DNA from 4 places in the Halomonas sp. DP4Y7-1 genome. Region 4 is predicted to be linked to each of the others. Evidence: predicted binding sites of a transcription regulator. Region 4 holds the regulator's gene; each other region holds the start of a gene.
The links. The regulator PhoB, encoded in region 4, activates phosphate uptake and scavenging genes when phosphate is short. The targets are predictions, from matches to a motif close to TGTCATANNNNTGTCANA.

Region 1: KUV72_RS09400 (PstS family phosphate ABC transporter substrate-binding protein) is a predicted target of PhoB. The motif match lies at 2,874-2,891, and genes of this name have one in related genera.
Region 2: KUV72_RS18835 (heavy metal response regulator transcription factor) is a predicted target of PhoB. The motif match lies at 4,023-4,040, and genes of this name have one in related genera.
Region 3: phbB (acetoacetyl-CoA reductase) is a predicted target of PhoB. The motif match lies at 2,745-2,762, and genes of this name have one in related genera.

What each region holds. Positions count from the first base shown of each region.
Region 1 covers NZ_JAHVKS010000004.1:97,917-105,899, forward strand. Annotated here, with positions in the region: gene tal (transaldolase) at 1-495, opposite strand, end outside; gene KUV72_RS09390 (Bcr/CflA family multidrug efflux MFS transporter) at 738-1,937, shown strand; gene KUV72_RS09395 (sulfite exporter TauE/SafE family protein) at 1,934-2,692, shown strand; gene KUV72_RS09400 (PstS family phosphate ABC transporter substrate-binding protein) at 2,951-3,964, shown strand; gene pstC (phosphate ABC transporter permease subunit PstC) at 4,072-5,328, shown strand; gene pstA (phosphate ABC transporter permease PstA) at 5,346-6,512, shown strand; gene pstB (phosphate ABC transporter ATP-binding protein PstB) at 6,576-7,385, shown strand; gene KUV72_RS09420 (MFS transporter) at 7,728-7,983, opposite strand, start outside.
Region 2 covers NZ_JAHVKS010000012.1:116,723-124,705, reverse strand. Annotated here, with positions in the region: gene KUV72_RS18865 (TRAP transporter large permease) at 1-197, shown strand, start outside; gene KUV72_RS18860 (NAD-dependent epimerase/dehydratase family protein) at 345-1,295, shown strand; gene KUV72_RS18855 (DUF938 domain-containing protein) at 1,413-2,018, opposite strand; gene hutC (histidine utilization repressor) at 2,139-2,846, shown strand; gene uraH (hydroxyisourate hydrolase) at 3,035-3,445, opposite strand; gene KUV72_RS18840 (heme-binding protein) at 3,458-3,955, opposite strand; gene KUV72_RS18835 (heavy metal response regulator transcription factor) at 4,106-4,777, shown strand; gene KUV72_RS18830 (heavy metal sensor histidine kinase) at 4,774-6,147, shown strand; gene KUV72_RS18825 (AzlD family protein) at 6,339-6,647, opposite strand; gene KUV72_RS18820 (AzlC family ABC transporter permease) at 6,637-7,365, opposite strand; gene KUV72_RS18815 (LysR family transcriptional regulator) at 7,479-7,983, shown strand, end outside.
Region 3 covers NZ_JAHVKS010000007.1:191,644-199,626, forward strand. Annotated here, with positions in the region: gene KUV72_RS14475 (MalY/PatB family protein) at 20-1,204, shown strand; gene KUV72_RS14480 (thioredoxin family protein) at 1,311-2,255, opposite strand; tRNA gene KUV72_RS14485 (tRNA-Met) at 2,563-2,639, opposite strand; gene phbB (acetoacetyl-CoA reductase) at 3,033-3,779, shown strand; gene KUV72_RS14495 (DUF349 domain-containing protein) at 3,974-6,748, opposite strand; gene minC (septum site-determining protein MinC) at 7,024-7,788, shown strand; gene minD (septum site-determining protein MinD) at 7,874-7,983, shown strand, end outside.
Region 4 covers NZ_JAHVKS010000003.1:183,559-191,541, reverse strand. Annotated here, with positions in the region: gene pstA (phosphate ABC transporter permease PstA) at 1-1,203, shown strand, start outside; gene pstB (phosphate ABC transporter ATP-binding protein PstB) at 1,290-2,063, shown strand; gene phoU (phosphate signaling complex protein PhoU) at 2,096-2,830, shown strand; gene cysZ (sulfate transporter CysZ) at 2,966-3,694, shown strand; gene KUV72_RS07255 (YnfA family protein) at 3,723-4,058, shown strand; gene phoR (phosphate regulon sensor histidine kinase PhoR) at 4,117-5,430, opposite strand; gene phoB (phosphate regulon transcriptional regulator PhoB) at 5,520-6,209, opposite strand; gene ubiA (4-hydroxybenzoate octaprenyltransferase) at 6,321-7,214, opposite strand; gene KUV72_RS07235 (chorismate--pyruvate lyase family protein) at 7,449-7,983, opposite strand, start outside.

The sequences.
Region 1 (7,983 bases), on a different contig from region 4:
GACACCGGCGTCGGCGCAGGCTTGAGCCTGAGCGAAGCTGAACAGCAGGGTCAGGTTGGTTCGAATGCCTTCGCGCTCGAGTACCTTGGCGGCACGAATGCCTTCCCAGGTCGATGCCACCTTGATCAAGATGCGCTCGGCGCCGACACCGTGGCGGCCATAGCGTTCGATCAGTGAGTGAGCGCGCGCCAGGGTGGCATCGGTGTCGAACGACAGCCGTGCGCTGACCTCGGTAGACACATAACCGGGTACCAGCTCACTGATTTCACTGCCGATTTCGACCGCCACCGCATCCAGGGCGTCGTCAATGTCGTTGGCTTCCTTGGCAATCGCGGCCAGACGTGCGCGTCGGTCGTCGTGGCCGGCGGCCTGCAGGATGAGCGAAGGGTTGGTGGTGGCGTCGGTGGGCTGGAAGCGACGGATGGCGTCCAGGTCCCCGGTGTCGGCGACCACGGTGGTCATCGCTTTCAGTTGATCGAGCAGATTATCTGCCATGCAGCTCTTCTCCAATGTCAGAAGGTGTCGGTGGGCTGGGGTTACTGTATCAAGCGGATGAGATTGACAACAGCCGCGAGCGCTGCCGAGCGCGAGGGAGTGAGGCCGTCGGCACATGGCCTGGTCCTGGTGCGACCCACCGGTCGGCGCTACGGCATATGGGTTGTCCTGTCATCTATCATCGTCTGGCGACGGCGAAACGCCTCGTCGTCTAGACGTCTTTCTATTGTCATGGAGTGTCCGTGTCTTTGAATGCTCGACGAGTGGCGCTGCTGGTCGCCGCCAATACTGCACTTGCCCCCTTTGCGATCGATGCGTATCTGCCCGCCATGCCGGCGCTTGCAGAGACGGTCGGGGCCAGTGTTCACCATACCGAGCTGTCACTCAGCGTTTTCATGGTGGGCTTTGCCGTAGGTCAGCTGACCTGTGGGCCCCTGTCGGATCGGATCGGGCGAAAGCCGGTCTTGCTGGCAGGGCAGATCCTGTTTCTTATTGCCAGTCTGGTGATTGTCAGCGTCGATTCGCTGACCGAACTGCTGGTGTGGCGGTTCGTCCAGGCGCTGGGGGGAGGGGCGTGCGTGGTCAACTCTGCGGCGATCGTGCGGGATTGCTTCAGTGGCCGCGAAGCCGCCAAGGTGATGTCGACCATGGCCATGATTCTGATGCTGGCGCCACTGGTGGCGCCCATGGTCGGCAGTCTGCTGTTGTATGTGGCGGACTGGTGGCTGATCTTTGTCTTCCTGGCCGTCTATGCCGCCTTCCTGATGTGGCTGTTGGGTGCCTTTCTGCCGGAGACTCGCCCAGAGGACGCGCCGGTGGCATCGCCACGGCAGGTGCTGCGCAACTATCTCAGTGTGCTGGTCGATCGTCGGGCCATGGGCTACATCCTTGCTGTTGCGGCGTCCTTTGCGGGTATCTTCGCCTTTGTGACGTCGTCACCCTTCCTGTACATGGAGCACTATGGGCTGTCGCCGGCCGCCTACCCCTTTGTGTTTGGAGCCAATGTCGTGATTATGGCGCTGTCGAATCGCGTCAATATCCGGCTGCTGCGCAGGCGCACCCCACAGCAGAATCTACGGCTGGGCCTGGCGATTCAGCTGGTCGCGGCCTGCGGCTTGATGGCTTTGGTCGCCACTGGGCTGGATTCGATCTACACGGTCGTGCCGCTGGTGATGACCTTTCTTGGGGTGGTCGGCCTTATTTCCCCCAACGCCATCTCCTCGCTGCTGGAGCGTTTCAGTCATATGAGTGCCACGGCCACGGCGCTGCTGGGCAGCATCCAGTTCAGCAGCGCCGCACTGTCCGGTGCCTTGGTCACGGCCTTTGAAATCGACTCGGCCTGGCCGATGGTCATCGCCATGGTCACGGTCGCCGTGATCGGGAATGTGGGGCTGCGTGTGCTGGCGGGGCGCCCCCCCAAGCTCGATGAGGTGGTGTCGTGATCGATGCAGTATGGAGCTGCCTGCTGCAGTGGTGGGCGCTCAGTGAACTGACCTTTGGTACCTGGCTGTGGGTCGGCGGGGTGCTGGCACTCGGGTGTTTCGTACAGCGCACCACCGGGTTTGGCATGGCGGTGGTCGGGGCGCCACTGATACTGCTGAAGGCTCCCGCCATGGTGCCGGTGGTGCTGGTGGTCTACGGCTTTCTGGTGTCGTGCCTGGTGGTCAGGCGCTATCGTCGCGAAGTGGCGATGGGCGACATCTCCATGGCGCTGGTCGGCAAGGTGCCGGGCACCTTGCTGGGGGTGTGGTTGCTGTTGATCGCTCCCATGGCAACCCTTGAAGTCATGATCGCCGCCATCGTGCTGTTCGCCGTGCTGGTCACCCTGTTCAAGCTCCGCCTGCCGGTCAATCGCAGCTCGCTGTTCGGTGCGGGATTTCTCTCGGGAATCTTTGGCGCCGTCGCGGCGATCGGAGGTCCTCCCATCGTCCTTTTGATGCATGGCATGCCGATGGATCGGTTGAGGGGCAACTTGGCGGCCTTCTTCCTGATATCGTCGCTGATGACGCTGGCAAGCCTTGCCGCCGTGGGCAAGGTGCCGCTGTGGTTGCTGGCGGTCAGCCTGAGCTTTCTGCCGATGGTGTTGGTGGGCCATGGGCTGGGGGCCGCGCTGGCGCCAAGACTGCCGAGACGGCTGTTGCAAGGGGCATCCTTGACCCTATGCGCTGCGGCGGCGATTGGACTGCTGTTGAGCTGATCCCCTCTGATCGCGCCGGCGACAACGCCGCCCGCTGCCGCAAGGCGACGGGCGGCGTTTTTTTAGGGGAGGGCGGAGGAAGTGTGGCGACCGGTGTCTCGGGAGCCGAGACGGAATGTCAGCCGTTGGGACACGCCTGTCAGGTATTGCGTGGTAGGGCATATTGCGTTTCGAGGTGGGCTGTCATGAAGCTGTCATTTTTCTGCGGCATTGTGTGCATCGCGAAGGTTGACCATCTCATCATCAGGAGACTTCTCCATGAATCGCATCCTCAAGACCACCGCTATCGCTGCTGCCGTCATGGGCGTGGTGGGTGTCGCTCAGGCACGTGACCAGGTCCGCATCGTGGGCTCCAGCACTGTCTATCCGTTCGCCAGCTACGTGGCGGAAGAGTTCGGCGCGACAACCGACTTCCCGACGCCGGTCATCGAATCCACCGGTTCCGGTGGTGGTCTGAAGCTGTTCTGCTCCGGCGTGGGTGACGATACCCCGGATATCACCAACGCCTCGCGTCGCATGAAGACCTCCGAGTTCGAGACCTGTGAAGCCAACGGTGTGACCGACATCACCGAAGCCTTCATCGGCTATGACGGCATCGCCTTCGCCCAGTCCGCCCAGAATAACGCCATGGACGTGACTCGTGAGCAGATGTTCATGGCCCTGGCCGCCAAGGTGCCGGTTGACGGTGAGCTGGTCGACAACCCCTATACCAAGTGGAGCGAGATCGACCCGTCCCTGCCGGATCGCGAGATCGCCGTCTACGGTCCGCCCACCACCTCCGGTACTCGCGATGCCTTCGCTGAGCTGGTAATGGAAGCGGTCTCCGAGGAAATGGACGCTTACGGTGGTGAGGGCTACACCGACATCCGTGCTGATGGCGCCTTCATCGACGCCGGCGAGAACGACAACCTGATCGTTCAGCGCCTGGCCGAGAACACAGCGGCCTTCGGCATCTTCGGCTACTCCTTCCTGGAAGAGAACGCCGACACCCTGATCGGCTCCAACATCGACGGTGTCGCACCGACCCCCGATGCCATCGGCAGCGGTGAGTACCCGGTGTCGCGCTCGCTGTTCTTCTACATCAAGAACCAGCACGCCGATGACGTGCCGGCCATGTACGAATACGCCAACACCTTCATGAGCGAGCAGATGGTCGGTGACATCGGCTACCTCAAGGGTATTGGCTTGATTCCGGCCCCTGAGGCGGATCGTGCAGAGGCTCGCAGCGCCGTCGAGAGCCAGACTAGCCTCGAGCTGGCCGACCTGAAGTAAGGGACCCGGGTCCCGATCACGCCGGCCGGCATCCTCGACAGGGTGTCGGCCGGTACACGTTCCAGCGAGTATGCGCTCGTTTTGGCACATAACTCCGAGAGACACCCATGCAGACCAATCAACTCCTGGCGATGTTCAGCGGCTCGCTGCTTCTGCTCGGTCTGATCGCCTACTTCCTGGCCCGCGGCAAGGCGGCCAGGGTCCGAGCCTCAGGCACCTCCATGTACGCCCAGCCCGATCAGTACGGCTGGTTCACCGTCATGTCCACGGCGGGTCCGGCTCTGGCGGTAGGCGCTGTCGGTAGCTTTGTCATGCTGCTCGTGGGCGCCGAGATTCCGCCGCTGCTGTTGCTGGCAGGTAGTCTGGTCGTTGCCTGCGCCGGTCTGGTGATCGGTGTCGCCATGGTGCGTCCCGACTTTCACGCGCGTCAGGCGATCGAGCGGGTGATCCGCTTCTTTCTGGCCGGCGCCGCGCTGATCTCCATTTTCACGACCCTGGGGATCCTCTTGTCGATCGTCTTCGAGGCGATCCGTTTCTTCCAGATGCAGAGCTTCTGGGACTTCATTACCGGTACGACCTGGAATCCGGGCGCCAGCTTCCTGGCGGCGGCAGGTCGTGCAGAAGAAGGCGCCAGCGCCGCGCAGTTTGGTTCCGTGCCGCTGTTTGCCGGCACCTTCATGATTACCTTCATCGCCATGCTGGTGGCGATTCCCATCGGCCTGCTGGCTGCCATCTACATGGCTGAATATGCGCCGCCCAAGGTGCGTACCTTTGCCAAGCCGGTGCTGGAAGTCCTGGCCGGTATCCCCACGGTGGTGTACGGCTTCTTCGCTGCCATTACGGTGGCGCCGATCATCGTCGGGATTGCTGGCTTCTTCGGTGTAGAGGCGTCGTTCAACAACGCCCTGGCCCCGGGGATCGTCATGGGCATCATGATCATTCCGTTCATTTCCTCGCTGTCGGATGACGTCATCAACTCGGTCCCCAACAGCATGCGCGAAGGGTCGCTGGCACTTGGCCTGACCAAGGGCGAAATGATCCGCGATATCGTCGTCCCGGCAGCACTCCCCGGGATCATCTCGGCGTCGTTGCTGGCGGTGTCCCGCGCCCTGGGCGAAACCATGATCGTGGTCATGGCCGCCGGCATGCGCCCGAACCTGACGGCCAACCCCCTCGAGGACATGACGACCGTGACCGTGCGCATCGTGGCCGCGCTGACCGGTGACCAGGAATTCGCCAGTGCCGAGACGCTGTCTGCCTTTGCCCTTGGCCTGGTGCTGTTCGTCGTGACGCTGAGCCTTAACCTGGTGTCGGTGATCATGATTCGTCGCTTCCGCGAAAAGTATCGCGTCAACAACCTGTAAGCCGTGGAGCCCAAGCAATGAGACAATCCTTCGACGACATCAGCGCCCAGCTCCGCGCACGCCACCGCAAGTCGGCTCGGCTGAAGTGGATTTCCATGGGAGCACTTGGCCTGGCGGCACTGTTCCTGGTGCTGTTCTTCGCCGACATGCTGGTCAAGGGGCTGCCCGCCTTCCAGCAGGCCAAGATCCAGGTGGAAGTGGACTATTCCGAGCAGGCGAGCCAGCTTCCTCTGGCCGCGGTCAATGAGGACGTTCGGCCGCTGGTCAGCCGTGGATACCTGCGCCTGATCCCCGGGCGCATGCGTGACAATCCGGACCTGCTGGGAACGACCCGCATGGAGTGGGTGCTGGCAGATGGCCAGGTGGACCAATATCTCAAGGGACACCACGCCAGGCTCAGCGACAAGGAGAAGGCGGTGGTCGATCGCTTGAAGGAAGAGGGCCGAGCGGAGCTTCCGTTCAACACGACCTTCTTCACCAGCGGTGACTCCAAGATGCCTGAACTGGCGGGTATCGCCTCGGCGGCCATGGGCACGGTGTTGACCTTGCTGGTCACCCTGGCGGTGGCATTCCCCATCGGCGTCATGACCGCGGTGTACTTAGAAGAGTTCGCCCCGGACAACCGCTTTACCCAGTTGATCGAGATCAACATCAACAACCTGGCGGCCATTCCGTCCATCCTGTTTGGCCTGCTGGGCCTGGCCATCTTCATCAACTTCTTTGGCGTGCCACGCTCGTCTCCGGTGATTGGTGGCCTGACCCTGGCATTGATGACACTGCCGGTGATCATCATCGCCACCCGTACCGCTCTGCGCAGCGTGCCAGACTCGATCCGCCACGCCGCCTTTGGCGTGGGATGCTCTCGCTGGCAGATGGTGCGTGACCATGTGCTGCCGCTGGCACTGCCCGGCATCATGACCGGTTCGATCATCGGCCTGGCCCAGGCCATGGGGGAAACGGCGCCGCTGATCATTGTCGGCATGGTGGCGTTCATTCCAGATGTGACCACTTCGTTTACCGACGCAGCGACCGTGCTGCCGGCGCAGATCTTCACCTGGGCGGGTGAGCCGGATCGTGCCTTCATCGAGAAGACGTCGGGCGGCATTCTGGTGCTGCTGGCTGTTCTCATCACGCTCAACGCCACCGCTGTGGTGCTGCGCAAGAAATTCGAGCGGCGCTGGTAAAGCGGCCCCCAAACAGGATACGTTGCCATGAACATGAAAGTTGCCCAGCGCGGAGAGAACGTGATGAAGCAGGATCAGCCCGGCCAGCCGGTCACTCGCAACGACGACGCCAATCATGAGTTGAGCGTTCGGGTGAGAGACCTGGACCTGTGGTACGGCGACTTCCACGCGCTGAAGTCGATCAACATGGATCTCTACCAGAAGAACGTGACGGCGCTGATCGGGCCGTCGGGTTGCGGCAAGTCGACCTTTCTGCGCTGCTTGAACCGCATGAACGACCTGATCCCCAGTGTAAGCATCAAGGGGCTGATCGAAATGGACGGTCGCGACGTGAACGAGTCGAAGATGGACGAAGTCGCCTTGCGTCGCAGGGTCGGCATGGTCTTTCAGAAGCCCAACCCGTTCCCCAAGTCGATCTACGACAACATTGTCTATGCCCCCAAGATGCATGACCTGGTAAGCCGCAAGGCCGATCAGGATGAGCTTGTCGAGCGTGCGCTGCGTGACGCCGGCCTGTGGGAAGAGGTCAAGGACAAGCTGCATCAGCCGGGGACATCGCTGTCCGGTGGACAGCAGCAGCGTCTGTGTATTGCACGGGCGATTGCCGTGCAGCCTGACGTGATCCTCATGGATGAGCCGACGTCGGCACTGGATCCGATCTCTACTGCCACCATCGAAGACTTGATGGACAAGCTGAAGCAGCAGTTCACCATCATCACCGTGACCCATAACATGCAGCAGGCGGCGCGCGTGGCGGACTACACCGCGTTCTTCCATCTGGGGGAAGTGGTTGAGTACAACGACACCAAGACCATGTTCTCGACGCCGCATACCAAGAAGGCCGAGGACTACATCACCGGCCGCTACGGCTAGACCAGTGATGATGGCAGCTCTGGCGCACTGACCGACCCCGCGTGAACCCGGGAAGACGTCATCAAGCACAGACAAGCGTCAGCAGACCATGACATCCATGAGGGAGGCCCAGGGGCCTCCCTCATTGTGTTAGGCGATCATGACGCAGTGACGCTCTACGCTATCGTTGTGCGCGGTGATGTCGGTCGGAAGGCATGCACGGTGATGCTCAAGCCATGCGCCACGAGTGAGGCGAGACAGCCACGCCGGTAGAGAAGAGCCGCGCCAGTAGACAGCCATTCCTGTAACCAGCCATGCCCGTCAGGCACCGTCAGTCAGGCACCGTCAGTCAGGCGCCGTCAGTCAGGCAGGTCTGGCGACCCCTCGCATGCACAGCAGACCCAGTAGCGGGCCAGGCAGCAGCAGCCACAGCACGGCCACATCCAGGGTCTGCCACAGGCTGGCGCCAAGCCAGATGCCTGGCAGTGTCAGGCTGAAGCCGATGGCGTTCATCACAGACAGGGTGGCACCAATACGTTCTTTGGGCGCTGCACTCGAGGCCAGTGAAGAAAATTGCGCCGAGTCCGCAATGACGCTGAAGCCCCACAGCATCAGCAGC
Region 2 (7,983 bases), on a different contig from region 4:
TCTTCAACCTGATGATCGGACTGATCACGCCACCGGTGGGCACGGTGCTGTTCGCCATCCAGAAGATCACCGACCTGCCCTTTACCGCCCTGGTGCGCGCCACCTTGCCGTTCTACATCCCGCTGGTGGCGGTGCTCATCATCATCACGCTGTTCCCGTCCATCGTGATGTTCCTGCCCAACCTGATGCTGCAATGAGTCAGCCTCGGGCCTGGCCTGTGGCCTGACCGGTCACGGGTCGCCGCCCTGGCCTCAGTTCTGGTTTCAGTTCTGGCTTCAGTTCTGGCCTCAGCCTTCAACCTCATTCATCACCCCCAGTCCGCACCTTTGCGAAGGAGTTCTGTCATGGCTGTTTTGATCACCGGTGGCCTCGGTCACGTCGGTTCCTGGGTCGCCACCCTGCTCGCCCGTCGCGGCACCAAGGTCATCATCTGCGACATGGCCGCCCCCCACGTTGACCGTATGGGCCTCGACTATCTGGATGACGTTCGCGACAACATTCACTTCGAGGCGGTGGATGTGCTGGATACGCACACACTGTTCGAGACCTTCCTGCGCTACAAGGATGAGCTGGAAGGCGTCATCCACGGCGTTTCCGTCATCGCCGGCCCGTTCTTCCAGACTCGTCCGTTCAAGCATCTATCGATCAATGCCATGGGCACCCTCAACGTCTACGAGACCTGTCGGCTACTGGGCATCAACAAGGTCGTCAACATGAGCTCCGGCGCTGTCTACGGAGACGCTGCAGGCCCCCAGGTCGAGACCATGCCCTACAAGGCCACGGACCTGTACGGCGCCACCAAGATCTCCGGCGAACTCTACGGTGACCAGTACAGCGAAACCTTCGGCATGGACATTCGCCAAGCCAGGCTGTTCTTTGTCTATGGGCCCGGCAAGCGTCCCTCGCACATGCATGCGGTCTACCAGGCCATGTTTGGCCCGCTGGAGGGGCTCAGCAACGTTACCCCTGCCAATGGACGCGACCAGACCACCGACTGGACCCATGTGGAAGATACCGCCAGCGGCATCCTGGCGCTGTTCGACGCCCCCAGCGTGCCGCACCGCCACTACAATATTTCCTGTGGTGTGCCGGTGGCTCACCAGCAGATTGTCGATACGGTTACAGAGATGCTGGGGCACGACAGCGGCATGCGCCTGGGGCCTGGCCCGTTCGTGGTGCGTGGAAGCCCGCTGGATATCACCCGCGCCCGGCAGGACCTTGGCTTCGAGCCCCGCTTCACCGACATCCGCGAAGGCCTCGAGGACTACCACCGATGGCTCAACAACGCGGGTTGAAACGACGCTTGCGCTGCGCGGACTGACCCGCATTGTGAGCGATTCATGACATCTGAACGTGACGAAGCCACCGCGTAGGTGGCCTCGTCTGTCACTGCCCTCGGCTGACGCGGGCGCTTAACCCCGCCGGAAGACCAGCGCCAGGTTGTTGGCCGGCAACGAATGAAGCCCCTCACGGCTCAGCCCTGCACTCGCGGCCAGCTCAGTCACCGCTTCAAGGTCGCGAATCCCCCACTCGGGATTGCGCCGCTTGAGGTCCTCATCGAAGGCGACGTTGCTCGGCGCCGTGTGCTCGCCATGAAGCCGATAAGGGCCATACAGCAACAGCACGCCACCCGTGGCCAGATGAAGAGTCGCCTTCTCCATCAGCGCAGCCGTTACCACCCACGGCGAAATATGGATCAGGTTGATCGCCACCATGGCGTCAAATTGCTGCTCTGGCCATTCACTCAAGACGTCACGGCGCTGCGCCGCCAGCAGGTTGTCACGACCATCGGTCAGCGATTCACGCCAGGCCTCGATGGACGCCAGCGCCGGCTCGGAAATATCGGTTGGCTGCCACATCCAGCCAGGCCGGCGCTGGGTCATGTACAGGGCATGCTCGCCAGTGCCGCTGGCCAGTTCAAGTACCCGCGCCTGTGGGCCAAGGTAGTCCTTGAGCACCTCGAAGATGGGTTCACGATTGCGCAGGGCAGCCGGGCTGGAGAGCCGAGCATCGGTCATGCAGAGATACCTCAGAGAAAATCGATGACAGGTACGCAGGATGTACGAAGGCCGGTGCCAACGAGGCCCTGCCTCGGTACACTAACGCCATGTACTCTTGTTCACCACCAAGGACGGCACATGGCGCGTAACCAGCCCCGCTACCTCGAGATTCAACAGCACATTCTCGCCAAGATCCAGCGGGGCGAATGGCCAACGGATCATCGCATCCCCGGCGAAGAGCAGCTGGCATTGGATTTCAATGTCAGCCGCATGACCGCCAACAAGGCCATTCGCGAGCTGGTCCAGCGCGGTTACCTGACGCGCCAGCCCGGTGCCGGCACCTTTGTCACCGAGCGCAAGGCCGAGTCCTCGCTGATGGAAGTCCACAACATTGCCGAGGAGGTACAGGGTCGCGGCCATCGCTACCATGCTCGGGTAGAGGCGGCGGAGGCCATCGACGCCAGCGAAGATGTGGCGCTTCAGCTGGGCATGCGCCATGGCAGCAAGGTGTTTCACACTCGCATCGTCCACCATGAAAATGACGTGCCGATCCAATTGGAGGAGCGCTTCGTCAATCCACGCCATGTCCCCGACTATCTGGCCACCGACTTTACTCGGCTGACGCCTCACCAGGTGCTGATACAGGCCTGGCCGATCACCGATATCGAGCACGTGGTAGAAGCGGTGTTGGCGACGCCCGATCAGGCGGCCGCCCTGTCCATTACCACCCAGGAGCCCTGCCTGCGCCTGCGCCGTCGCACCTGGTCCAACGAGCTGTTGATCAGCTACGCCGTGCTGATCCATCCAGGGGACCGCTACACGCTGCGCTCTGCCTGGAAGGACTAGCCACCACCTGAACCATTGGCGCTCATGCAAAATTCAATGCAGGCCTCAACCTGGCCCAGACGCTGCTGGCCAGCTCGTCGTCACGGGCGTGCGGGAACTCACCAGACAATACGTATCTTGTTCATACAGCCCCCGGCAGCGAAAACGCGACCGGGGGCTGTGCTTGGACTCTTACCCAACTCAGCGTGTCAGCTACCGCGATAGGTTGAGTAGGCGTACGGACTCAGCAGCAGCGGAATGTGGTAGTGCTGGTCGACATTATCGACCTCGAAAGGAACGGTTATTTCAGGGAAGAAGGTCGAGATGTCCTGCTCTTTGTACCAGTCACCGGTTTCAAAAACCGCCCGATACACACCCGGCTCAAACGTGTCGCCCTCGGGGAACAGCGCCGAAATACGTCCATCTTCACTGGTCGTAGCAGTGGCGACGGTGACCCAGCCATTGTCCGTCTGCTGTTCCAGCTTGACCTCGACATTCGATGAGGGCGTGCCCGTCTGGGTATTGAGTACGTGAACGCTGATCGGGTTGCTGGCCGCCATCGCCAGCGTCGAGACACCGCTGACCAGCACGGCAGCGCCTAAGGTTCTCAGAGTCTTCATGTCGTTCTCCTGTTATTGGTCCTGTGGCAGGGTCCGGTTGATTCCCTCGAGTGCACATCCCTCATCGGTCGCTGAGCCACCGGCACCGGCCACACCGACGGCACCGATAACCTCACCGTTACTCCTGATAGGAACGCCACCGCCCAACAAGAGCAGGTCGCTGACGGTGGCCAAGTTTTGCGATTCGGGATGGTTGCGCGCAGACTCTGCAAGTTCACGAGTCGGCGTTTTCGTGGAAAGCGCCGTAAAGGCCTTGCGCTGGGCAGCCTGCGTATTGTGGGGACCGATATTGTCATCCCGCTGCAGCGCTACAAGATTGCCACCGCGATCGACTACGGCGACCACCGCTGTATGCTGATCGGCATGACAGGCGTCGAGGGTGGCCTCCACGACCTGCTTGGCCAGCGCCAGAGAGACATCGGGATGCATGTCTATGTCGGTCGATTGCGCCAGCGCTGCACTTGTACACAGTGCACCCAGCAGCAACGACCATCGAGCCTTGTGAATCACGTCAATCGTCTCCTACAGCGTTGTCCTCGTTGGGGTGGCCAATATCGTCCACATGACCGGCCAATACCATTACTGCCGGATGACAGATTTGTAATGGTACCCAGCGGAAAAAACGCCGAAGATGAACCGCGATAAACACAGGGGATGACGGTGCGTATTCTGGTCGTAGAAGATGAAATCAAGACGGCAGACTATTTACACAAGGGCCTGAGCGAGTCCGGTTACCGCGTGGATGTCGCGCATGATGGGCTTGCAGGACAGCAGCGAATCCGCAGTGAACATTTCGATCTGATTATTCTCGACGTCATGCTACCGGGCATGAACGGATGGCAGCTGCTTCAGTTCATCCGCAGCCGCTGGCAGACACCGGTGCTTTTTCTCACGGCTCGTGACGCTGTGGAGTATCGCGTCAAGGGGCTTGAGCTTGGCGCTGATGACTATCTGGTAAAACCCTTTTCCTACGTAGAGCTTCTGGCCCGAGTTCGCACGTTGTTGCGGCGAGGCCCGCCCCGTGAGACACAGTTGTTCAGTGTGGGTGATCTGTCTCTGGATCTCGTTCAGCACCGTGCCATGCGCCAGGGTCAGTCGATTCATCTCACCCAAAAGGAATTCGCGCTGCTGCACCTGTTGATCAGTCACGAAAACGAGGTTCTTTCACGTACCTATATCGCCTCACAGGTGTGGAACATGAACTTCGAGAGCGACACGAATGTTGTCGATGTGGCCATTCGCCGCCTGCGCGCCAAGGTAGACGAGCCCTGGCCTCATCGCTTGATTCATACGGTACGTGGCATAGGCTACGTGCTGGGTCTTGAACCATGAGCCGAATCACTGGCTCTTTGACGCTCCGGTTGGCGTCTTTATTTGCACTGGTCGTCGGATTGCTGCTGAGCGCTCTCGGCCTCTATCTCTATCACTCCCTGTCTAACGAGATTAGCTGGCGTGACGATCAGATGCTGCGAGGTCGCCTTGAGCGAATGCTCGTGCTACTGGACAACAGTGCCAGCATCGAGGCACTTCGTCAGCGCCCCAGGCTATATGCCAACATGCTGGATAATCGTGAAAGCGTGCTCTGGGTGCTGACGGATGACGGCCACCCTTTGATTGAAGTCAATCCGATGCATCAGGCGGTGCCTGAACTGACAGGTCGTGATGAGGTGCAGCTACGCACCGTCGACAACGGGGTCCCGGCAAGACTTGCCTGGGTCGCAGCCCGCCTTGATGGCCGACAGGTCACGCTAATCGCCGGCAAACGTCTTGCCGAGCGTAACCGTATGCTGACGAGCTACCGTGGCAAACTGTGGCTGTCACTGGCAGGAGGGTGTCTGGCGGCCTTCTTGCTTGGCTGGATCGTAACACGGCGCGGACTGGCCCCTGTCCGACGCTTGGCGGCACGCGCGGCCACCATCGATACCGAGCATCTCCATCATCGATTGCCCGTACACTCGGACGTCAGCGAGCTGCGTGACTTGAGTATGGCGCTGAACGGCATGTTGACGCGACTCGAGGCCGGTTTTCTGCAGCTTTCACGTTTCTCAGAGGATCTCGCCCATGAGATGCGAACTCCCCTGACCAATCTCATGGGGCAGACACAGCAGCGGCTACGTCATGACCGGACCGGAGAGGAATACAAAGAGATACTGATTTCCAATCTGGAGGAGTTTGAAAGGCTCGCCCGCATGATCGACAGCATGCTCTTGCTGGCCCGCAACGAGCAGCCTGGTGCAACCCTTGATCGACGGGCGGTCGAGCTTCACGACATGGTCGAACAGCTATGCGAGTACTTCGAAGGCATGGCCGAAGAACGCAGTATGAGGTTGATCAATCGGGCTCAGGGTCGCCTCGCTGCCGATCCGGATCTGCTCCGGCGGGCGCTGGCCAACCTGATCGCCAATGCTCTGCGTTACGGCCAGGAGCACACCTCCATCATCATCGATCACCAGCAGATCGATGGCCTGCACCATATCAGTGTCTTCAACCAAGGAGCGCCGATTCCAGAGGTTCATCTGCCGCTGTTGTTCGAGCGCTTCTACCGTGTGGATGCGTCGCGCCATACCCCAGGCGACTCCGGCGGATTGGGACTGGCGATCGTGCGCTCCATTGCTCAGCTTCACGGCGGTCTGGCGAGAGTCAGCAATGAACCAATGGGAGTGCGCTTCACGTTATGTCTCCCGCTATCGGCTCCCTCCTGAATAGAGCAGAGCAAGAAATCAGTGCAGGCGAGCAGGCAGCCGCGTATACCGATGCCCGCCTCTGCTCAGAAAAATAGAAATGTTCATGACAGGTCATGTGCAACACGACTTTCTAAGACGCTGAATCGCGCTTGCCAGGGGAGCGTTGGCGGCCAGTGGCGAAAGCTTTGGTTGTTGGCGCTTCGGTATGGCTACATCTGGCGAAAAAAAGCCGCTACAAGAATTCCCCCGGCAATCGCGATCAAGGGCTTTTTCACCGTAAGCATCATCACGGCGGTGGTCAGCAGTGCCAGCCGGGCACCATGGTCACCGGTGACCGCCAGCGGTGCGAGCAGTGCCACCAGCACAGAGCCAGACATGGCATGGATGAACCGTTCGATGCGATAGCCAATGGGTACAAAGGACATGATAAAGACGCCGCCCCATCGGGTCGCCAGCGTCACCACTGCCATGATCAGGATGATAACGAATGCGCTCAGGCTGCCTGTCTCAATGCTCATGGTCATGACGCTCCCCACCGAGGCCAGCCAGGCCGCCGGCAATAGCCCCTACGACCACATGGGTGTTTTCGGGCAGGTAGCGGTAAGCCAGTAGTGAAGCACATGCCGCCACCGTCCAGATCACCAGCATCCGCAGGTTCTTCTCACCGCTTACCACCATGGCGAGAAGAAAGCAGCCCATCACCATGTCCAGGCCCAGGCTCGCGGGGTCGCTTATCGCGTTGCCAAAGTACAGCCCTAGCCAGGTGCCGAGGACCCAGAAGCCCCACAGGGCGACGCCTCCACCCAACAGCAGTCCCAGCCCCGGTCGGCCCTGGCTGAATGCCTGCATGGCCATGGCCCAGTTGGCGTCGGAGGCCACCAGCATCACGCCGTAACGCTTCGCTGGCTTGAGCGGCTGCAACCAGGGGTAAAGCGTCGCCCCCATCAGCAGGTGGCGGGCATTGATCGCGAATACGGTGAGAATCATCGTAAAGAGTGGCAGCTGCGCGCCCCACAGCTCCAAGGTCGCGAACTGCGCATAGCCGGCAAACACCAGGGCACTCATGGCGATGATGGAGGTGTCGTTCAATCCAGCCTGAGTCGCCGCGAGGCCAAAGGCGGCACCAAAGACGATGACAAATAGCGAAATGGGCAACAGTTGCAAGAACCCTTGCCAGGCTAGCTCCCCGTCCAGACGATGCAGCGCCACCTCATGTGTCGTCATCTCATTGACCATGCCGTGCTCCTCCTGTTGCGGGGCATGGCCGTCACTATGCTGCCGCCCATCTGTTGATGAAAGCGAATGATTTTGCTACTTAGTATTCGAATATCGAATACGAGTGACAACCTATGGCCTATCAGGATCTGCAGATTGACTGGCTCAAGTGCTTCGTCGCGGTGGTGGATGCCGGCTCGTTGTCTGCCGCCGCGCCGGCGGTGCATCGCTCCCAGTCGGCGGTCAGCATGCAGCTCAAGAAGCTGGAGGCGGCATTGGGCCATCGCCTGCTGGAACGGGGGCCACGGGCACAGCAACTGACTCCGGAAGGTCAGCGGCTACTGGGTTATGCTCGACGGATGCTCGATCTGCACACCGAGACCCAGGCAGCATTTCACGGCCGAGCACTCACCGGGCGTGTTCGCCTCGGCGTGCCGGATGACTATGCGGCTAAGTATTTGACTCCGGTGTTAAAACGCTTCGCACCGCAGCACGGCGCCGTCGAGATAGAGCTGAGCTGCGAGCAGTCGACCGCGCTGATTCCCCGGGTGGAACGCGGCGATCTGGATCTCGCGTTGGTCTCGCGGGACCAACCACGCCACGGCACCCTGCTGTTCCACGAGCCGATGGTATGGGTCG
Region 3 (7,983 bases), on a different contig from region 4:
CATCGTCAGGGAGATGACCATGAACTTCGATTTTGCCACGCCGATTGATCGACGGCAGCCCCGGGATGCCGATCAGTGCCCGCCGTGGCCGTCACAGAAGTGGCATCGCTACGCCGATGACGTGCTGCCGCTGTGGGTGGCCGATATGGATTTTCGTTCACCCCCTGCGGTGATTGATGCCCTGTCAGAGCGCGTCGGTCACGGGGTCTACGGCTACGGCAAGGTGCCAGAAAGCCTCGAGCAGGCGCTGGTCGACTGGAGTCGCGAGCACTACGGCTGGGAAATCTCCCCCCGCTGGCAGCACTGGTTGCCGGGGGTGGTGCCTGCCCTTCATCTGGCGAGCTTGGCATTTACCGAGCCAGGCGATGGGGTGCTGACGATTACCCCGATCTATCCTCCTTTCCTGCAGGTGGCCGAACGAACCGGTCGCCTGGCGCAGCAGGCCGAGATGACGCCGCCGGGGTCACCAGGAGAGTCCTGGACGCTGGACCTGGATGCCATCGAGGAGGCCATCACCGAGCGCACACGACTGCTGTTATGGTGCCATCCCCATAACCCCACCGGGCGCCAGTGGCGACGGGACGAGCTCGAAGGCCTGGCAGCGCTGGTCGAGCGCCATCAACTGATCGTGGTGTCCGACGAGCTGCATTGCGATCTGCTGCTTGAAGACGGGGCGCGACACGAGCCACTGGCGGCCGCACTGCCGCAGCTTGCCGAGCGCACCGTGACGCTGTGGGCACCGTCCAAGACCTTCAATCTGGCGGGACTCACCGCTGCCTGCGCGGTGATACCCGATGGGCGATTGAGGCAGCGTTTTCGTGACCGGGCAAAAGGGCTGATGCCGGACGCCAATGTGTTGGGACTGGTAGCGGCAGAGGCCGCCTATCGTCACGGCGAGCCCTGGCGCCAGGCGCTGCTGGAAGTGCTTCGAGAAAATCGCCAGCAATTGGCCGAGCATGTGGCCGACTGGCCGGGTGTGGTCTGTGCGGCTCCGGAATCTACCTATCTGGCGTGGCTGGACCTGCGGCAGTCGGCGCTGTCGGGCCAGGAGTCACCCGCCAAGGTGCTGCTCGAACGCGCTGGCGTGGCGTTGTCAGACGGGGCCGACTTTGGCTGGCCGGGCTTTGTCAGGCTCAACTTTGGTACCACCGCCGCCCAGCTGGGTGAGGCCTTGGCGCGGATGGATCGTGTGCTCGCTGGCTGACCATGTCGGCAGCCGTGCACCCGCTAGACACCAGCAGGGCCCATCAAGGGCCCTGCTGGTGGTTGCTGGCAGACGCTGCCGGGTGAGGGGGGGCGGTATTCCGCCTTCAGTACAGCAGGGCGAACAGCTTGCGCCGGTAGCTGACGGTCAGCGGATGGTCTGCCCCCAGGGCGTCGAACACCCGTAGCAGGGTCTTGCGAGCCAAGTCATCGCCGTAACTACGATCACGCTTCATGACCGTGAGCAGTCCTTCCAGGCCGTTCTCATAGTCACCGTCGGCGACCTGGCGCAGGGCCCTCTGGTAGTGGGCTTCACTGTCATCGCGCCCTTCCAGAGACGCGAGTGTGGCCGCATCGGGGGCTTCCTCGCTGAACTCGATGCTGGCACGAACGCCTCGGGCCTCGGGGCCGTCGCGATCCTCTGGCGCTAGGGCGTCGAGCAGCTGGCGTGCCTCGTCATTACTGCCCTCTGCGACCAGAACCTTGGCCAGCTGGATACGATAGGCCACATGGTCAGGATATTGCTCGCTCAGCCCCTGGTAGATGCCGCGCGCCGTCGCGGTATCGCCGGACGCCAGGGCCTGCTCTGCCTGTTCCTCGGGACTTGCGGGGGCATCTTCGGGAGCCGGAAAGTAGCGTGCGAGCCACTCACGGATGTCCTTTTCAGGCAGCGCACCCTGGAAGTGGTCGACCAGGCCGCCCTGGCTGATCAACTTGACGTCGGGCACCGAGCGCACGCCCAGCTGGCCTGCGATGTCCTGGTTGTCGTCGATGTTGAGCTTGGCCAACAGAAAGGTGCCGCGATACTCGCGCGTCAGCTTTTCCAGCACCGGCATCAGGTTCTTGCAGGGTTCGCACCAGGGGGCCCAGCAGTCGAGGAGGATCGGCACGCGCATGGACAGTTCCAGCACCTGCTGAATATTGCTGCGATCAACGTCGAAGATCAGTTCGCTGTCGGCCGGCCCCTGGGTAGCGGCCTCTGCTTGGCCAGCGCTGTGCTGGGCGGGTTCGGTGCTCAACGGCTCGCCGGTGCGCGGGTCGACGATTGGCATGGGGACGCAACCTTGTCTGATAAGTGGATAGAGCTAAGAGATGCGGTCGCTGGTCGCCGACTTCAAGGCCTGTCGCAAGGCCGTTGATGAGCGCTATGCGACTAAAGATGGAGGTTAAATGGGACTTAGTCTTCTGCTAAATAGACCCATGTTTCGCGTGGGGCGGCATAACACTCGTAGCCGAGTGAACGTGCGTGTCGAAGGATGGGGCTGCGCCGGCCCGGCGTCCGATCAGCAAGGCGTCGAGATAGCAGTGGCGCACAAGAAAACGGGGCAATCTCAAGAGATTGCCCCGTTTCATGATGTTTGGTAGCGGGGACCGGATTTGAACCGATGACCTTCGGGTTATGAGCCCGACGAGCTACCAGACTGCTCCACCCCGCATCAACGAGGACGAAGTATACGGATTTTTTGGCCCACGTCAACCCTGTGCGAATTCGCGTGAGATGGCTCGTACCGGTTGAGCGCAGTGGTCCATACTGGGGGGGCTGTCATGGAAATGTCAGTGGCGGACGCTAGCCTGAAGATGACCTTCGGCTTGCCCCGAAGCGTGTGACGTCCACGACGTGTTGCGCGTCATTCGTGACAGGGCTGTCGTCAGGTGTCAGGTTGGTGGCAGGTGGGCGCAACGTGGCAGGAGGCCACGCGCGATGCCTTGACACACTGTGATGAGGATCGTCTCCCGCCGATCCGTCCCAACGTGCTTGCTACAACGTGCTTGTTACAACAAGGTCCGTCGGCAAACGGCGGAAGCATAGACAATCAGGGAGGTCGTCAATGACTCAGCAAAAGCCCGTCGCATGGGTCACCGGTGGCACAGGTGGTATTGGAAGTGCCATCTGTCGCGAACTGGCGGATGCCGGTTATCAGGTGCTGGCCGGTTACAACAACCCCGAGAAGGCCAAGTCCTGGTTGGAGGCTCAGAAGTCTGATGGTTACGACAATATCGACGTTGCCGGTATTGACCTGACCGATTTCGAGGCGTGCCAGAACGGTGTAAAGAAGATCGAGGAACAGTATGGTCCGATCGCGGTGCTGGTGAACTGCGCTGGCATCACCAAGGACGGCACCATGAAGAAGATGTCGCCCGATCAGTGGAACCTGGTCATCGACACCAATCTGAATAGCGTCTTCAACACCTGCCGTAGCGTCATCGAGAGCATGCTCGAGCAGAATTACGGCCGCATCATCAACATTTCGTCCATCAATGGGCGCAAGGGGCAGTTTGGACAGGTCAACTACTCCGCCGCCAAGGCGGGTATGCACGGTCTGACCATGGCGCTGGCTCAGGAAACCGCCACCAAGGGGATTACCGTCAACACCGTCTCTCCTGGCTATATCGCCACCGACATGATCATGAAGATTCCGGAGAAGGTGCGTGAGGCGATTCGCGAGACGATCCCGATGAAGCGCTACGGCACGCCGGAAGAGATCGGGCGCCTGGTCAGCTTCCTCGCCAGCAAGGACAACGGCTTTATCACCGGTGCCAACATCGACATCAATGGTGGCCAGTTCATGGGCTGAACCCTCTCGTGTCGGAGCTTGGCAGGCTCCGACGTCATTTGGTCGGTCGGCCATGTCGTCGACGACAACCCGCGAACGCCAATGACAGAGCGGCAACAACAGAAAAGCGAGGCGCAAGCCTCGCTTTTCTGTTGTTGGGCTCTGGAGGGGGGCTGCGACGTCGCCTTGTCTCCCCCGAACTTACCGCAGCGCTATCACGGCGGCGGCAGCTGGCGCAGTCCATCAAGCAGCGCGTCCAACTCCTGAACCTCCTTGTCCCACAGCTGGCGGGATACCGGCCCGGTGGCCAGCAACCCACACAGTACCGACAACAGTTCTTCCTCCCGTGTGGGCATCTGGCCAAGACTGTCGTTGAGACGGTCTACCTGGATGGCCAGGCGCAGGGGTTCGTCATGCTGGCCTATAGGTTGGCCCGCCAACAGTGCCAGGTGCACGCGCAACCGCGCCAGCCGCTCGGCGACGCTGTCCAGAGAGTCCGGGGAGCGGCGTGCGGCATTGCGTTCGGCGTGTGCGGTGGCCAGTTCATTGGGGAGCGTCAGCGTGTCGGGAATCAACACATCCCCGCACTGCTGTCCGGCGAGACAGGCATCGTCGGCTTTCAGGTGCTCCAGAATTAGCGGCTTGAGCTGGTGCCAGCGGCTGACCGTTTCTGCTACCGCGATACGTTCAAGCCGCTCGCGGCGAGCGCGGACGATGCCCGTCCAACGTTTACGCATTCCCTCGCTGCGTCGTCCCGAGGGCAGCGGTTCCAACGCGTTGGCTTCGTCGACGGCCTTATCGAGCCAGTCCGCCTCCTCACTGGTGGTCGGTTGCCAGGCGTCGACGCGATCGATCAGCGCCTGCATGCGATCCAGTCGATCTTTTGCTCGCTGAGCCCGGTCGTCTCGTTCCGCATCGCGCTGGGCAAAGATCTGATCACACAGCTGGCGGAATTCGCGCCACAGGGTCTGCTCTTCACCCTTGGGTGCGCGCCCGAGTTCGCGCCAGCGCTGTTGCAATGCCTTGGCCTGTTCGCCCCGTTGGCGGGCGGCCAGTGACGTCTCCAGCAGCGACCTGGCCTGGTCGATAAGCGCGCGCTTGGATTCGGCAATCTCGTTGGCACGACGATCGATCAGCGCCTGCAGCTGATGACGGATGCGGCCAAACCGCCGGCCGATAGCCTCGGCTTGATCCCGGGGCACCGGGGCAGTGCGTCGCCATTGATCGCGGGCGTGTTCGCGAATGTCCCGCAGGGCATCTGGGTCGGCGTGGTGAGAGGGCTGCGCCAGCAATGCTTCGAGCTGATCGCACAGGGCGATGCGCTCAGCCAGGTTGGCCTCCCTCAACTGCTGCTGCTGTTGGCGCCAGCCAGCCAGGGACTCGCGAATGCGGTCAGAGGCGGCACGAAAGCGCTCTGACTGCTCCTTGTTGGCTGCGGCATCGGCCAGGGCTTTCCATTCCTTGACCAGCTGGCGGTGTCGGCGGTCCCGATCCCGATCGCTCAGGGTGCTGTCCTGCTCCAGAGCCTCGATGGCCTGGCACAGTTGCTCACGTTTGGGGCCTGCGACGAAACCGCGCCAGTCGCGTAGTTCTGCCAGCCTGGCACCCAGGCGCTTGAGCCGGCTTCGTTCCGACTCGGCTGAGGCGGGCAGGGCCTCGGCCAGGTGACGCAGGCGTTGATGCAGTCGGCTGGCCCCCTTGAAGGAGCCCTCATCCAGCAGCGCGTCAAGGCGGTCGAGTTCTTCAGCGAAACGTGCCAGCTGCTCTGCCGACGGCGCCGGGGCGGCCAGGTCGCGCTCCAGCCGCAGGTAGTGACGAGCCCGTGCGAGCCGCGGCTCTGGCGGCAGGTTATCAGGCCAGCGGCAGGCCTCCACGAGCTGTCTGAGGGTGGCTTCGTCGCCGCTCTTGATGGCCTCTTCCATTGCCGGAGAGCGCTCCACCAGGCGCTGATACGCCTGGTTGATGTTGTCAAAGGTCTTCAGGGCGGCGTCGTAGCGCTGGCGCAGCGCGTCGTCGGCCAGGTGAATCTCCGATAGCGCCTGCCAGCGGCTGGCCAGCAGCTGCTTCTGTGCTCGCAGGCTGGCTAGATCCTGCTCGCCCACATGGTCGCCCTGATACAGCGCGGACAAACTCTCTTCCAGCGCCATGACCAGCGCTTCGCGATCGTGGTCGGCCTGCTCGCGGCGCTGTCGATCGGCACGCAGCGCATGCTCCTGGGCTTCGTGATCGTGGATGACCTTGCGACAGCGTAGACAGGCTTCCTGATAGCGCCTTTCCTGCTGGTCCTCGGGCAGATCGGGCAATTTGAGCCACTCGCGCTCCAGATGGCGGAAGCGACCTGCATATAGCGGCTCCCAGGCGGCCCGAGCATGCTGTTCCAGACTCTGCAATAGCTGCTCGCGTCGCTCCTTCGCCTCGGCCACGGCGTCAGCGTCGGCGCGCAGGCGTCCTAGCCGTTCCTTGGCATTGCGGGCGACATGGCGATCACGGCGAGCTGCCTGCACCAGCTGCTTGAGACCCTCTTCGGACGTCACTCGCTCGGCGGCAGCGTGGCGCACGGCGGCGATGCCGTTGTCGCAGGCCTGGCGAATCAAGGCCTGTTCGTCATCGAGTCGAGCCAGGGCACTGAGCCGAAGCTGCTGGTTATCACCCTGGAGGGCAATTTGCTCAAGCAGCTGGGGATCGTCCAGGCCGTCTACCAGGCGCTGGCGCTGGCTGAGTTCGATACCGCCCTGGCGACCGATCAGCAGGCTGATCAGCTGGCGGTCGAGTTCGCGGGAGCCATGACGCGCTCTCAGTGCCAGCAACTGCTGGGGGTCTTCCAGGCGTGCCACGGCTGCCTGCCGAACCTCGGGTTCCGGGTCCTGCACAAGGGTTTCGAGCGCATCGCGCTGGCCATGGGGGTCGAGCCGCTCGGCAGCATCGCGTCTTACCTTGGGATCGGGGTGTCGCCAGCGAGGCGAAAAGAGTCGGCGGAGGAGTCCAGACATGGGGCTTCCTGAAGAAAAATAGACGGTGACGAGACTGCCTCATCATCTTGTTGTAGCGACCGGCTTGTCATGGCAGCCCTGGGTGCCAGGCGTGGAAGACGGTAGAGATCAATCTAAGCATGCGCGCCAGCATCAGAAAAGGTCTCTGCCGAGGCGTGTGGCTGATTGGAGACACTGACAAGGACCCGTTAGAGGCTTATGATCGGTTGCAGGACCGGGTGCTCTGGCATAGCTTGAGAGCAATCCCCGACCAACACCCGACGTGGAGTTCGGCAATGAGCCTCAAAGTGGACAGGGACAGCATGGCGTTTACGTTCAAGGGCGGGATGCTGCCCATGACGGTGATGGAGCTTTCCAGCGCCGATCCCGAGGAAATTCGTGATCAGCTGGCGGGCAAGCTATCGCAGTCGCCTGCTTTCTTTCAGCATACGCCGGTAGTGCTCAGTGTCGAGAAGCTCGACGAGCCGCACCTGGCACTGGAGCGCATCTGCGCCGTGTGTCGCGCGCACAAGCTGCTGCCGGTGGCGGTACGTGGGGGCACTGACCCGGTCAAGCAGTCGGCATGGGCACTAGGCCTTGGCTGGTTTCCTCCCCAGGACGCGGCGCGGGCACGCACGCTGGAAAGCGTGCCCACCCAGGATGACGAGCCCGAGGTGGCGGATAGCGAGGTCGCTGACATCGGGGCCGAGGACGTCACGACGGCGTTGCCCCGTGGCGGACGCGTGTTTCGTGGCACCGTGCGTTCCGGCCAGCAGATCACTGCTCCCGATGGCGACCTGACCGTGATTGGCGCCGTCAACGCCGGTGCCGAAGTGCTGGCGGCGGGCAATGTTCACGTTTATGGCGCGCTGCGGGGACGGGCGCTGGCGGGCATCCATGGGGACCATCAGGCAGGCATCTTCTGCCGTGAACTGCACGCTGAATTATTGTCCGTCGCGGGCAACTACAAGCGTCTTGAGGACATTGATCCTCAGCTGCTGGGGTCATCGGTGCAGGTAGTGCTGAGTGACGACCAGCTAGGGATTACCGCGCTCAAGTAGGCCCACGATGGCATGAACCGTTAATGGCCTGGCCACCCGAGTGGCCACACAGGACCAACAACATTACGACGACAGGATGCGACACTTGGCCAAGATCATCGTTGTGACCTCCGGAAAAGGTGGGGTCGGCAAGACAACCAGTGCGGCAGCCATAGCGACTGGCTTGGCGCTGCGAGGCAACAAGACCGTGGTGAT
Region 4 (7,983 bases):
ACCTTCTTCGGTCGCCTTGTGGCAGTGAGGCTGGAGGGTGAACGGCTGACGGGAGAGGCCGCGTGGCTGGCCATGGAGCAGCGGCTCAAGGAGCTTGATGCCCTGCGCCAGGCCCGACAGCAGTTGACCCGTGATGACATACTGCCGTTGATCCGGCGCATGGAGCGCGAGCCGTCGTCGAGCGAGGCACAGCACCGCCTGGATGACCGGCAACTGGAAGCGTTACAGGCCCGGGCGACGGAGCTTCGTCGGTTGCAGCAGGGCGGGGTACTGGTGCTGGAGAACAGCCAGGGCCAGCGTCAGGAGCAGCCCTTGGAGGAAGTGCTGGATGCCTGGCGCCCCAACGCCATGGCCTGGTACGAAAAACTGGGCCACTGGGGAGGAGAACTGTGGCAATTCCTGTCCGAGGGGCCCAGGGATGCCAACACGGCCGGTGGCGTGTGGCCTGCGATCTTCGGCACTATCTTGATGGTGTTGCTGATGTCGGTGCTGGTCACGCCCTTCGGTGTGCTGGCTGCCGTCTATCTCAATGAAGTGGCCCATCAAGGTCGCTTGACTCGGCTAGTGAGGATTGGCGTGCGCAATCTGGCCGGGGTGCCCTCCATCGTGTACGGCGTGTTTGGCCTCGGGGTCTTCGTCTATGGTGTCGGTGGCAGCATTGACCGGTGGTTCTTCGACTCTTCTCTGCCATCGCCGACCTTTGGTACCGGTGGATTGCTGTGGGCATCGTTGACCCTGGCGCTGTTGACCCTGCCGGTGGTGATCGTGGCCACTGAAGAAGGCCTGTCACGGATTCCCCTGCACCAGCGCGAGGGGGCACTGGCACTGGGAGCAACACGCTTCGAGACCTTGACTCGGGTGGTGCTGCCGATGGCCATGCCGGCCATGCTGACAGGACTGATTCTGGCGGTGGCCCGGGCCGCGGGAGAAGTGGCGCCGCTGATGCTGGTCGGCGTGGCAAAGCTTGCACCACAGGTTCCAGTGGACGGTGAGTTTCCTTTCCTCCACCTTGAAAGAAAGTTCATGCACCTTGGCTATCACATCTACGATGCCGCCTTTCATTCCAGCGATGTTCAGGCCGCCATGCCGCTGGTCTATGCCACGGCTCTGTTGTTGGTAGTGGTTATTTTGGTGCTTAACCTGACTGCAATATTCATGCGGCATTATCTGCGCAAGCGTCATGGTGCGCCGGTGCGTCGATGATGCAGGGAGAGTCAATGTCCATCGATGGAAGGCTGCCCCAACGCCAGCTCAGCCAGGCCTCCCTGGGAAGTCGGCGCGGGGCGGTCATGGCGTTTTCGGAAGCCGATACGTGCCTGGATATCCAGGGGCTAAGCCTGGCCTATGCGGGCAAGCCTGCATTGAAGGATCTGACGCTGCGCATCCCGCGGCACCGAGTGACGGCCTTCATCGGGCCGTCGGGCTGCGGCAAGTCGACGTTGCTGCGGGCACTTAACCGGCTGCATGACCTCAACGAGGACGTCAGCCGGCGCGGCAGTATCTATCTCGATGGGCACGACATCCATGATTCGCGAGTGGCCGTGTCGGAGTTGAGGCGACGGGTAGGCATGGTTTTTCAGGCACCCAATCCTTTTCCCATGTCGATCTACGACAATGTCGCCTTTGGTTTGCGACTGCAGGGGGGACTGAGCAAGCGGCGCATCGATGATGTGGTCGAGTGGGCGCTGAAGTCAGCCGCACTGTGGGAAGAAGTGAAGGGGCGCCTGCGTGCGTCAGCCTGGTCACTGTCAGGTGGTCAACAGCAGCGACTGGTGATTGCGCGGACCCTGGCGGTAGAGCCCGAGGTGCTGCTGCTGGATGAACCCGCCTCCGCTCTCGACCCGATCTCGACGCTCAAGATCGAGGAATTGATTCGCACGCTGAAGCCACATCTGACCCTGGTACTGGTCACTCATAACATGCAGCAGGCGGCACGCGTGTCCGACTATACGGCGTTCCTGCATAACGGTGAGCTGGTGGAGTACGGACCGACCGACACCCTGTTCACGCACCCGCGCCTGAGGCGCACCGAAAACTACATCACCGGACGTATGGTGGGCTGATCGCCCCCTGCACCTCCCTTCAGGAGACCTCCATGGATATCACCAGCGATACCCACAGTCAGCATATCTCGCGCCAGTTCAATCACGAGCTTGAAGAGCTCAAGACCCACCTGATGGCCATGGGTGGCCTGGTCGAGAAGCAGGTGCAGGATGCTGTCAGCGCACTGCTCGACTCCGACTCGGCGTTGGCCTCCCGGGTGGTCGACAATGACCGCGCGGTCAACGATATGCAGATCAAGATTGATGACGAGTGCACTCGCGTGCTGGCCCGCCGCCAGCCGGCCGCCTCGGACCTGCGCCTGGTGCTGGCGGTGATCCGCGCCGCATCCGATCTCGAGCGTATCGGTGATGAAGCCAGCAAGATCGCCCGTAACGCCATCGAACTGGTGGACGGCAACAATGGCACTCGCGGGTTCGTCGAGGTGCGCAATATCAGCGAGCACGTTCGCCACATGATGCGCGATGCACTGACCTCCTTCGCCCGCTTCGATACTGAGCTTGCGATGCAGGTGGTGCAGGAAGACGAGCGCGTCGACAGCGAGTATCAAAGCGCCATGCGATCGCTGATGACCTTCATGATGGAAGATGCGCGGTCTATCTCGCCAGTGCTCGCCATCATGTGGATTCTGCGAGCCCTAGAGCGCGTGGGTGACCACGCCAACAACCTGGCCGAGTACGTCATTTACCTGGTCAAGGGCCTGGATATCCGTCACGTCTCGCCGGACAAGATTGACCCGGATCTGCTGGACGACGACGCCTCGTCTTGACCTGAACGCCGCAAGCGGCGTCAATAGGCCGGCCCTGTCAGGGTCGTTGCCGGTACCCTGAACTGCGGGCCATCGTCGAGACGATGGCCCGCAGTCGTTATGGCCTTGTTGATGTCATTGCCAAGGATAGAAGTCATGCTGAATGCTATTGAGGCGGTTCGTCGCGGTACGCGGCTGGTCTATAGCCGTGGACTGCGCCGCTACGTCTTTCTTCCCATTCTGGTCAATCTGCTGGTCTATGCCGGCATGCTCAGCTATGTGCTGGGTGAGTTTGGTGGCTGGCTCGACAGCTGGATGGCCATGGTCCCAAGCTGGCTGGAATGGCTCGACTGGCTGATCTGGCCCCTGTTCGTGGTCAGCCTGATCGTGATCGTGTTCTTTTCGTTCACCCTGGTGACCCACCTGATTGCTGCCCCCTTCTACGGCTTTCTGGCAGCGCGTGCCGAGGTCGAGCTGACGGGGCAGGAGCCCAGCGACGACCGCGGTTGGCTCAAGACCGGTGTTGATGCACTCGGGCGTGAACTGCTCAAGCTGGCGTATATTCTGCCGCGCATGATCGGCCTGTTCATCCTCAGCTGGATACCCGTGGTGAATCTGGTGGCACCGCTGCTATGGGCGGCCTTCAGCGCCTGGACCATGGCGATTACCTATCTCGACTATCCGATGGACAATAACAAGGTCAGTTTTCCCGATATGCGCAAGCGACTGTCGGCGCGCTGGTGGCCGAGTATCAGCTTTGGCGGCCTGGTGACGCTGATCACCTGGATACCACTGGCCAATCTGTTTCTGATTCCCGGCGCAGTGGCCGGGGCTGTGCTGATGTGGGATCAGCACTATCGCCAACTGCCGGTGGTGCGTCGCTGATGGCGATCTGTCACCTGGCCGGTGCGGGATGTTGACAGGGTTGCCTGGGCTGGCCATCTACCTGTTGGCGGCGATGGCCGAGATCGCCGGCTGCTTCGCGGTCTGGCGCTGGTGGAGGGCGGATGGTGCCGCCTGGTGGCTGTTGCCCGGTCTGTTCAGCCTGGCGTTGTTTGCCTGGCTGCTCAGCCAGGTAGACGCTGACTATGCTGGACGCGCCTTTGCCGCGTATGGCGGCGTGTATATCGCGGCATCGCTGGGTTGGATGTGGTGGGTGGAGCAGCGCCCCCCCGATCGCTGGGACATGATGGGGGCGGCGCTTTGCCTGGCGGGCGCTGCGGTTATCTTGCTGGGTCCCAGGAGCTGAAAAGACACAGTGCTGCCAGCCTGGCTTGAAGCGGGGCTGGTGTGTCCCTTGGTCGGGGTCAGGGCGAGGCGGCCGTCTGGCGGTTCTCCTGCACTCGGCTCGAGGGGAAGATACAGCGGAAGGTGGCGCCTTCACCCGGATGTGAGTCGATGTCGAGGCGCGCATCGTGGCGCAGCAGCACGTGCTTGACGATGGCGAGGCCTAGTCCGGTGCCACCGGTCGCCGTGCTGCGTCCCTTGTCTACCCGATAGAAGCGCTCGGTGAGGCGCGGAAGGTGCATCGGATCGATGCCGTCGCCGTCGTCCTCCACCTCAAGGCAGGCGCCATCACCGTAGGCCCGCCAGCGTAGCTGGATACGTGCGCCATCGCCGGCATAGCGCACGGCATTGAAGGCCAGGTTGGAAATGGCACTGTGAATTTCCTTCTCACTGCCCTTGAGCCCACGCGGATCGTCGATGGACACCTCGATCTGCTGGCGCCCACCCGACAGCGCCTGTGCATCTCGCTTGACGGTCTGCAACAGCGTGGTGGGGTCGAGCCGCGTGTGGTCATCGCCGCCCTGATCGTTTTCCAGTCGCGACAGCAGCAGCAGATCATTGACCAGGTTCTGCATCCGACGGGTCTGATTCTGCATCTGCGCTACCCCCTTGCCGAGTCGTTCGGGCAGCATGTCGGCCATGTCGCCGTAGGTCTCGAGATAGCCGGTCAGTACCGTCAGTGGCGTGCGCAGCTCATGGGAGACGTTGGCCACAAAGTCTCGGCGCATCTGTTCCAGGCGATGCAGGCGTGTGATATCGCGCGCCATGACCAGGCGTTCATCGTCACCGTACAGGGTGATCTGGAACTGCAGGATCATGTTCTCGTCGATGGGCGATGGAAGGCTCAGCGGCTCACGATAGTCCCGCTCGTTGAAATAGCCGACGAAGCGCGGATCACGCAGCAGGTTGGTGATATGTTGACCACGGTCCAGCGCCGGCTTCAGGCCTAGCATGCGCTCGGCAGAGCTGTTCCACCATTCGAGATCGCCATGGCGATCCAGCATGACCACACTGTCGCGCATCGCTTCAGAGGACTCCTGGATACGCTGAAGCGTTGAGCGCAGGCGTCGTTGGGTAATGCGCTGGCCCTTCTGGTAGCGATAGAGTCGATCAAACAGCTCGCCCCACAGACCGCTGGCGGTAGGAGGTTCCTGCTGGGGACGATGGGTCAGCCAGTCGTGCATGGCGTGCAGGTTGCGCAGATGATAGGCGAGACCAAGCGTCAGGCCCGCTCCGACGCCGACACTCGTCAAGGAAAAGGGCCAGCCCAGCAGGGCGCCGATGCCGACCAGCAGGGTCAAGCGCCAGACTTCTCGTCTCCACAGTCGACCCACGTCAGCTCCTGGCTCCGTTCACCTATGTCCTCCTGTCTGCCGCCAGCCGTACAGGCGCTGTCAAGCCTGCGTGGAAGGGAGGCAAGACGTCACATCTTGGCCGAAAAACGGTAGCCGGTGCCGCGCACGGTCTGGATCAGCTGCTGATGTGGCTCGCCAAGGGCCTTTCGCAGGCGGCGAATGTGCACGTCGACGGTGCGTTCCTCGACGTAGACGTTGCCACCCCAGACCTGATCAAGCAACTGGCCGCGGGTGTAGGCGCGTTCCTGGTGGGTCATGAAAAACTGCAGCAGGCGGTATTCGGTGGGCCCCATGTCGAGCGACTTGCCGTCGACGCTGACGCGGTGGCTGACAGGATCGAGCTTGAGCCCGTCGACTTCCACCGGGTCTTCAACGCCGCGAGGAGTGGCACGTCGCAGCACCGCTTTTAGACGGGCGACCAGTTCCCGGGGAGAGAACGGCTTGGTGATGTAGTCGTCTGCACCTGCTTCAAGCCCCTGAATCTTGTTGTCCTCCTCACCCTTGGCGGTGAGCAGGATGATCGGCAGCTCGGCGGTGGTTTCTTCCCGCTTGAGGCGGCGTGCCAGCTCGATGCCACTGGTTCCGGGCATCATCCAGTCCAGCAGCAGCAGGTCTGGCTGATCGTCCACGATAATCGCGTGAGCCGCCTGGGCATTGTCGGCCTCGAGGACCCGGTAGTCGGCCATTTCCAGAGCCACCGCGATCATTTCGCGGATGGGCGCTTCGTCGTCGACGATCAATACGGTCTTGGCTGTCATCCCGGGCCTCTTGTTCAGGGTCTTCCTATCAACGGTGACAGATGACACCACGTCAATGTGACATTTAGATGACATTGGCCGACCTGTCGAGCACTCGACAGCTCGATAGGGTCACCCCAGGTCGGGATAGAGACTCAGCGCCAGGCCGGCAAACAGCAGCAGGCCCGACCAGTGATTGTTGAGAAAGGCCTGGAAGCAGCGATCGCGATCACGCTCCTTGATGAGTCTCTGCTGGTGGATAAAGGTAGCCGCCATGGCCAGCCATCCCAGCCAATAGAAACCGCCGATATTCAGCAGAGCGCCCGCCCAGGCCAGCAGGCCCAGCGTTGCCAGCTGCAGCAGCGCGATGATGCGAGTGTCCCAGCGACCAAACAGCACTGCGGTCGACTTGATGCCGATCTTGAGATCATCGTCACGGTCCACCATGGCGTATTCGGTGTCATAGGCCACCGTCCACAGTACATTGGCGGTGAACAGGATCCAGCCGACCGTGGGTACCTCGCCCAGCACGGCACCGAATGCCATGGGAATCGCCCAGGAAAAGGCCGCCCCCAGCACCACCTGGGGAAAGTGGGTGTAGCGCTTCATGAAGGGATAGCTGGCGGCCAGCACGGCGCCGATCAGCGACAGCCATACGGTAAAGCCGTTGGTCAGCCAGACCAGCACGAAGGCCGCTGTCAGCAGACCGACGAACAGGACCTTGGCTTCCTGCTCGCTGATACGCCCAGTCGCCAGAGGGCGGTGTTTGGTACGTTTGACGTGACCGTCGAAATGGCGGTCCGCATAGTCGTTGACGACACAGCCTGCTGCTCGCATCAGGTAGACGCCAGCGACAAAGATCAGCAGGGTGTCGCGGGCGGGAATGCCGTCCGCCGCTACCCACAGCGCCCACAGTGTTGGCCACATCAGCAGCCAGGTGCCGATGGGGCGATCCAGACGCATCAGCGCCAGGAAGTCGGGAATTCGGGCGAGGCGTCCGGGGGGACGCAGCAGGGAGCGGTCCATCGTGGTCTCTCGAGGGCTAGTGGAAAGTCGCTGTCACAGGCATCGTGGCGGGCACGCTTCTGTCGTGTCCGCATCCGCTGGTGTGGCGTTGAGCGTCGAAACAAGACGAGACAGTTCATCCATGGGTGTCGCCGGGAGCGACCATTTGCTGCCAGGTCTGGTCAGCGCTTGTCGACATGACGGACCAAGCCTAGCGCGGGGAGACGGGCGTGACCAGTACAGCGCGGTCGCTGTCTAGCCTGGAGACGGGTCGAGTGACAGCGCCTCGGCCATGGCGGGCAGAAAGCTCTCTTGCACCAGCATCACCCAGCCCCCGTGGCAAAACAGAGAGCGCCGTTGCCAGATACCGCGGTATCCGTGGATAGGACGAGATATCCGGCTGATCTCGATCGGGCTGCGGCGAAGATCCGGCTGCTGAAACAGCCAACTGCCCAGCGAGTTTTCGCCAAGGCCGGCAAAGGGCGCCTGTTGATCGCTCACCCGTGGTGCCACTGAGCGTGCCACCACCCAAGGGACCTCGTCGACGCACAGCGCGACCTCGCGCAACCAGGCCTGCTGGCCGGCCGCCAGTCCCAATGCCTCGGCCTCGTCCGGCCATGGCTGCCCCAGGTATTGGTCGAGCAGACGCACGTGAAAGCGTCCCTCGCCAGCGGCCGCCATCAGTCTCTCCGTCAGTGAGTCGCGGGAAGCCAGCCACTCCAGCCAGCGCTCAGAGATAGCATGCGACGATGCGGGGATGTCGCGCCACTCGGGAGTCGATCGCGGGCAC